DNA from 2 places in the Micromonospora sp. NPDC049523 genome. Region 2 is predicted to be linked to the other one. Evidence: riboswitches for the same ligand, from Rfam matches in the RefSeq annotation. Region 2 holds a riboswitch; the other holds the start of a gene.
What was found. A riboswitch is a leader RNA that binds a small molecule or an ion and turns the genes downstream of it on or off. The one in region 2 is predicted to bind S-adenosylhomocysteine.
Positions count from the first base shown of each region.

Region 1 (3,407 bases), on a different contig from region 2:
AAGTGCGCAGACGGGGACCGGGGGGACCACCGGCGGCGCAGGTGAACCGATCGCCCGCGGATTACGTGGAACAGTTCGCAAGGGTGTCGGGAGTGCCGGCGCCGGGTGCGGCACCGAGGAGGTTGCCATCAGCGACCGGGACGCCGAACTCCTGCGCGCGCTGCACGACGAGCACGCCGAGGCGCTCTTCGCGCACTCCCTGCGCCTGGTCAACGGCGACCGCCAGCGGGCGGAGGACCTGGTCCAGGAGACCCTGCTGCGGGCCTGGCGCCATCCGGAGGCGCTGGATCCGGAGCGCGGCTCGGTCCGGGCGTGGCTCTTCACCACCGCCCGCAACCTCGCGATCGACGCCTGGCGACGGCGTACGTCCCGGATCGGTGAGGTGATCACCGACGAACTGCCCGAGCCGCCGCAGTCGACCGACGAGGCGGACCGGGCGGTGGAGGCGTGGATGGTCGCCGAGGCGCTCGCGCGGCTCTCCTCGACCCACCGCGAGGTGCTGGTGGAGTGCTTCTACCAGGGAAGATCGGTCGCGGAGGCGGCGGCGCGGCTGGGCGTACCGGCGGGCACGGTGAAGTCGCGGACGCACTACGCGCTGCGATCCCTACGGTTGGTGCTGGCGGAGATGGGGGTGACCCAATAGATGAGCGAGCGCGACGAGCGGTGTGACTTCGCCTTCGACGACGGCGCGTACGTGCTGGGTGCGCTCGCTCCGGCCGACCGCGCCGCGTACGAGCGACACCTCGCCAGCTGCCCGTCCTGCCGCCAGGCGGTGGCCGAGATCGCGGCCCTGCCGGGGCTGCTGAGCCGGCTGGACGCCGACGGGCTGGCGCTGATCACCGCGCCGTCGCCGACCGTCGAGTCGCGACTGCCGGAGCTGCTGACGGCCGCGCAGACAGCGCGGCGCCGCCAGCGCCGGACGACCCGTTACCGGTACGCCGGCACGGTGCTCGCCGCCGCCTGCCTGGCGGTCGTGATCGGGCTGGGTACGGACCAGCTGCTCGGAGGCAGTCCGGGGACCCCCGAGGCCGCCCCGCCCAGCGCCAGCCCGACCACCACCGACGTGCAGGTACGGATGGTCGCGATGGAGCCGGTGGCCGGCGCGGTGCCGGTACGGGCCGAGATCGGACTCAACGGCACCAGGTGGGGTACGGAAGTGATCATGCGCTGCGAGTACATCAGCAGCGGCACCCACCCGAGGACGTACACCTACCGCCTGATGGCGTACGGACCGGACGGTGCCGCCGAGCAGGTCGGATCCTGGCTGGCCGCCCCCGGCGAGGAGGTCACCTTCACCGGGGCGACCCGGTTCTCCGGCCTGGACCTGGTCCGGCTGGAGGTGCTCCGGTCCAACGGCACCCCGCTGCTCGGCTACGACGTGCGCTGAGCCCACTCGGCTACGACGTGCGCTGAGCCCACTCGGCTGCGAGGTGCGTCGAGTTCTCCGTCCCACGGAGTGCCGAGTTTCGGCTTCACCGCGCCGCATCCCGTACCCTTGGTCCTTCAGGTCGAGAGGCGCTGCAACGGGCGAAGACGCCCGCCACGCTCGACCCGGCTTCACCGCAGACTGCAAGGGCGCCTCCGTTGAACAGCGGAGGTGGCCTATGCACACGACTTCGAGCCGCGACCACGATCGGGCGTCCCGTACGCGGGCGCTGCGTGAGCTGCTGGACCAGCGCATCGTGGTGCTGGACGGGGCCTGGGGCACGATGTTGCAGGGTGCCGGGCTCACCCCCGCGGACTACCGGGGCGAGCTGCTGCCGAACCATTCGCACGACGTGACCGGCGACCCGGACCTGCTGAACCTGACCCGGCCGGACGTGATCCTCGACGTACACCGGCAGTACCTGGCGGCCGGCGCGGACATCACCACGACGAACACCTTCACCGCGACGAGCATCGCCCAGGCCGACTACGGCCTGGAGTCGCTGGTCCGGGAGATGAACCTGCGCGGTGCCCAACTGGCCCGGCAGGCCGCCGACGAAATGGGCGGGCGGTTTGTCGCCGGCTCGGTCGGCCCGCTGAACGTGACCCTGTCGCTCTCGCCGCGGGTGGAGGATCCGGCCTACCGGGCGGTGTCGTTCGACCGGGTCCGGGACGCGTACGCGGAGCAGATCCGGGCGCTGGCCGACGGCGGCGTCGACATCCTGATGATCGAGACGATCTTCGACACGCTCAACGCCAAGGCGGCGATCGCGGCGGCCCGTGAGGTCGCGCCGGACCTGCCGCTGTGGATCTCGGTGACGATCGTCGACCTGAGCGGCCGAACCCTGTCCGGGCAGACCGTCGAGGCGTTCTGGAGTTCGATCGAGCACGCCGAGCCGTTGGTGGTCGGGGTCAACTGCGCGCTCGGCGCCGCCGAGGTGCGCCCGCACGTCGCCGACCTGTCCCGGCTCGCCAACACCTACGTCGCCTGCCACCCGAACGCCGGCCTGCCGAACGCCTTCGGCGGCTACGACCAGCAGCCCGAGGAGACCGGTCGGCTGCTGCGCGAGTTCGCCGACGACCGGATGGTCAACATCGTCGGCGGCTGCTGCGGCACCAGCCCGGCGCACATCGCGCAGGTCGCCGCCGCGGTCGCCGGGCGCCCGACCCGGCCGGTACCGGCACCGCCGGCCCAGACCCGGTTCAGCGGGCTGGAGCCGTTCGCGATCGGTCCCGACACCGGCTTCGTCATGATCGGCGAGCGGACGAACGTCACCGGCTCGGCCCGGTTCCGCCGGCTGATCGAGGCCGGCGACCACCAGGGCGCGGTCGACGTCGCCCTGGAACAGGTACGCGGCGGCGCCAACATCCTCGACGTCAACATGGACGCCGACCTGCTCGACAGCGAGCGGGCGATGACCACCTTCCTGAACCTGATCGCGACCGAGCCGGAGGTCGCCCGGATCCCGGTCATGATCGACAGCTCGCGGTGGAGCGTGCTGGAGGCCGGGCTGCGCTGCGTACAGGGCAAGGGCGTGGTCAACTCGATCAGCCTCAAGGAGGGGGAGGAGTCCTTCCTCGCCCAGGCCCGCCGGATCCGCGACTACGGAGCCGGCGTGGTCGTGATGGCCTTCGACGAACTCGGCCAGGCCGACACGGTCGAGCGCAAGGTGTCGATCTGCGCCCGCGCCTACGACCTGCTCACCCAGCAGGCCGGCTTCGCGCCCGAGGACATCGTCTTCGACCCGAACGTACTGGCCGTGGCGACCGGCATCGCCGAACACAACGGGTACGCGAAGGCGTTCATCGACGCGCTGCCGCTGATCAAGGAGCGCTGCCCCGGGGCCAGGACCAGCGGCGGCATCTCCAACCTGTCGTTCTCCTTCCGGGGCAACGACGTCGTACGCGAGGCGATGCACTCGGCCTTCCTGCTGCACGCCGTACGGGCCGGGCTGGACATGGGCATCGTCAACGCCGGTCAG
Region 1 is NZ_JBFAPP010000005.1:284,155-287,561, forward strand. Features, by position in the region: gene AB0J90_RS10050 (sigma-70 family RNA polymerase sigma factor) at 128-643, shown strand; gene AB0J90_RS10055 (zf-HC2 domain-containing protein) at 644-1,387, shown strand; S-adenosyl-L-homocysteine riboswitch at 1,505-1,588, shown strand; gene metH (methionine synthase) at 1,605-3,407, shown strand, end outside.
Region 1: another riboswitch for S-adenosylhomocysteine. It lies ahead of metH (methionine synthase); the one in region 2 lies ahead of ahcY (adenosylhomocysteinase).

Region 2 (3,407 bases):
TCGACGCTGAGGTAGTCGGCCTGCTTCTTGGTCAGGGTCGTCAGGCGTACGCCGAGCGCGTCGAGGTGCAGCCGGGCCACCTTCTCGTCCAGGTGCTTGGGCAGTACGTAGACGTCCTTGGCGTACTCACCGGGCTTGGTGAACAGCTCGATCTGCGCCATCGCCTGGTTGGTGAACGAGTTCGACATGACAAAACTCGGGTGGCCGGTGGCGTTGCCGAGGTTCATCAGCCGGCCCTCGGAGAGGACGATGATCGAGTGTCCGTCCGGGAAGCGCCACTCGTGCACCTGCGGCTTGATCTCCACCCGTTCGATGCCCGGAGTCTGGGCCAGGCCGGCCATGTCGACCTCGAGGTCGAAGTGGCCGACGTTGCCGACGATCGCGTTGTGCTTCATCTTCGCCATGTGCTCGGCCATGATGATGTCGGTGCCGCCGGTGGTGGTGATGAAGATGTCCCCGGTCGACACCACGTCTTCGAGTTCGACGACCTGGAGCCCCTCCATCGCGGCCTGTAGCGCGCAGATCGGGTCGATCTCGGTGACCACGACCCGCGCTCCCTGACCGCGCAGCGACTCGGCCGCGCCCTTGCCGACGTCGCCGTAGCCGCAGACGACCGCGAGCTTGCCGCCGAGCATCACGTCGGTGGCGCGGTTGAGACCGTCGGCGAGCGAGTGGCGAATGCCGTACTTGTTGTCGAACTTCGACTTTGTCACCGAGTCGTTCACGTTGATGGCCGGGAACAGCAATTGGCCGCTGCGGGCCAGCCGGTAGAGCCGACCGACGCCGTTGGTGGTCTCCTCGGTGACGCCGCGCATCTGGCCGACGACCCGGGTGAAGCGTTGGTTGTCGCTGGCCAGGCTGTCGGCGAGGGTCTGCAGGATGAGCTTGTACTCGACGTGGTCGTCCTCGTCGGGCAACGGCACGGCACCGGTCTTCTCGTACTCGAAACCCTTGTGTACGAGCAGCGTGGCGTCGCCCCCGTCGTCGACGATCATGTTCGGGCCCTGCCCGTCACCGAAGTCGAACAGCTGCATGGTGCACCACCAGTACTCCTCCAGGGTCTCGCCCTTCCAGGCGAACACCGGCGTACCGCTGGGCGCCTCGACCGTGCCACCGGGGCCGACGACAACCGCGGCGGCGGCCTCGTCCTGGGTAGAGAAGATGTTGCACGAGACCCAGCGGACCTGGGCGCCGAGCGCGACGAGGGTCTCGATGAGCACGGCGGTCTGGACGGTCATGTGCAGTGAGCCCGCGACCCGTGCTCCGCGCAGTGGTTGGGCGTCGGCGAACTCCCGCCGGATCGCCATCAGGCCGGGCATCTCGTGTTCGGCCAGGCGCATCTGGTGCCGTCCCGCTGCAGCGAGCGACAGGTCCGCCACCGCGAATTCGACACCGTTGATCTCTTGCAGTCGTGCGTTCATGGATTCCTCTTCCGTACTCCGTGATGCTGGAGGTCGGTGGGACGGGGTCCGCACCGGTACGGCGCCGCGACGGTGGTAGCCCGCAGCGCGGCAGAAGATGCCAAAAAGGGCACCTCCTGCTCGGAGGCGCCCTTGTGTCTGGCCACAGATCGAGCGTGGCGGATGGAATCCGTCGCAGCGCCTCTCGACCCGGGCCGCGCCCCGTGGGGCGCCCGCACATCATAACGCGATCGGAACCGCTACCGGGTGGCGCCAGCTCGACGGCACCTGGCACCGCCTGATGCCATGTTGGCGCCAACAGTGCGCCATCCGGCGCCAGCGGCGCCAGATGTGGCTTGCCATGGCGCCATCGTGGTGCCATGATGGTGCCATGGACATCACGCAGTACGTCGACAACCTGCGGCGGCAGCTCGCGGTCGCCGCCGAGGCCGGGGGCGACGACGCCCGCGCCCTCGCCGAGCGCCTGACCGCGCCGCTGGAGTCGGCCGTCCGGCTCACCCTGCTCGACGCGTTGTCGGCAGCGGCGGACGAGATCACCCGCGACCTCGCACCGGGCTCCGTGGACCTCCGCCTGCGGGGCGGCGAGCCGGAGTTCGTGGTGGCGCCACCACCGGCCGCACTGGCGCCGGGACATCTGCCCGGGGACAGCTTCGACGCGTACGAAAGCCCGACCGAGCCCCGGACGGCCGCCGCACCGACCCCCGCGCCGGACGCCGACGACGGCGCCGTCTCGCGGATCAACTTCCGCCTGCCCGAGCAGCTCAAGACCCGGATCGAGGAGGCCGCCGGTCGGGAACGCCTCTCGGTCAACGCCTGGCTGGTCCGGGTCGCCGCCGCCTCGCTCGCGAAGGAGGAACGCGACCGCCAGCCCGAGCGGCAGAACAACTGGGCCGGACAGCACTACACCGGCTGGGTCCGCTAGCCACGGATCGCCATCCGTCACATCACTGCTCCAACCCCGCCACCTCGTAAGACATCCACCAGACCCATCAGGAGGGCACCGCCATGCCTAGTTTCGAAACCCCGGGCCCCATCTCCGCGACGATCGACCTCGTTGTCGGCCGCGCCCGGATCACCGCCAACGACCGCGGCGAGACGGTGGTCGAGGTCCAGCCGAACGACCGTTCCAACGAGCTCGACGTGAAGGCAGCCGAGCAGACGCGGGTCGAGTTCACCGACGGCAAGCTGCTGGTCAAGGCACCGAAGCTGCGTACGCTCTTCAGCAACAAGGTCGGGTCGGTCGACCTGACCGTCGAGCTGCCGACCGGCTCGGACGTGCGCGCCTACGCCTCGCTGGCGGACTTCGACACCGAGGGTCGGCTCGGCGAGTGCCGGTTCAAGACCAGTCTCGGCAACATCGGGCTGGACCGTACCGGCGCGCTGCACGCGCACACCAGCAGCGGTCGGATCACGGTGGGCCACACCACGGGCGACACCGAGGTCACCACCCACTCCGGCGACGTGGAGATCCGCGGGATCGCCGGTCGAGCGGTGATCAAGAACTCCAACGGTGACATCACCATCGGCGAGGTCACCGGTGACCTGCGATCGAACGCGGCCAACGGTGACATCTCCGTCGACCGGGCACTCGGTCCCGTGACGGCCAAGACCGCGAACGGCAACGTCCGCATCGGCGAGGTCGTACGCGGCTCGGTGGTGATCGAGTCCGCCTCCGGTGACCTGGAGGTCGGCATCCGCAGGGGTACGGCCGCCTGGCTCGACGTGAAGTCCGTGTCCGGCCGGGTTCGCAACGAACTCGACACCTCCGACGGCCCCGGCACGTCGGACGAGACCGTAGAGGTACGCGCCCGCACCTACGCCGGCGGCATCCTGATCCGCCGTTCCACCACCGTCCCCGCCGAGTGACCCGCGCCCGGCCCTGACCGCCACGGCCGGAAGCGCTGCACCACCCGGCCACCTGCCCCGACCCCGCCCCACCCGACCTCGCTTCGCCTCGCGAGGACGATCCCGCGCCGCGTTTCCTCC
Region 2 is NZ_JBFAPP010000006.1:391,371-394,777, reverse strand. Features, by position in the region: gene ahcY (adenosylhomocysteinase) at 1-1,421, opposite strand, end outside; S-adenosyl-L-homocysteine riboswitch at 1,539-1,613, opposite strand; gene AB0J90_RS12265 (hypothetical protein) at 1,792-2,343, shown strand; gene AB0J90_RS12260 (DUF4097 family beta strand repeat-containing protein) at 2,427-3,287, shown strand.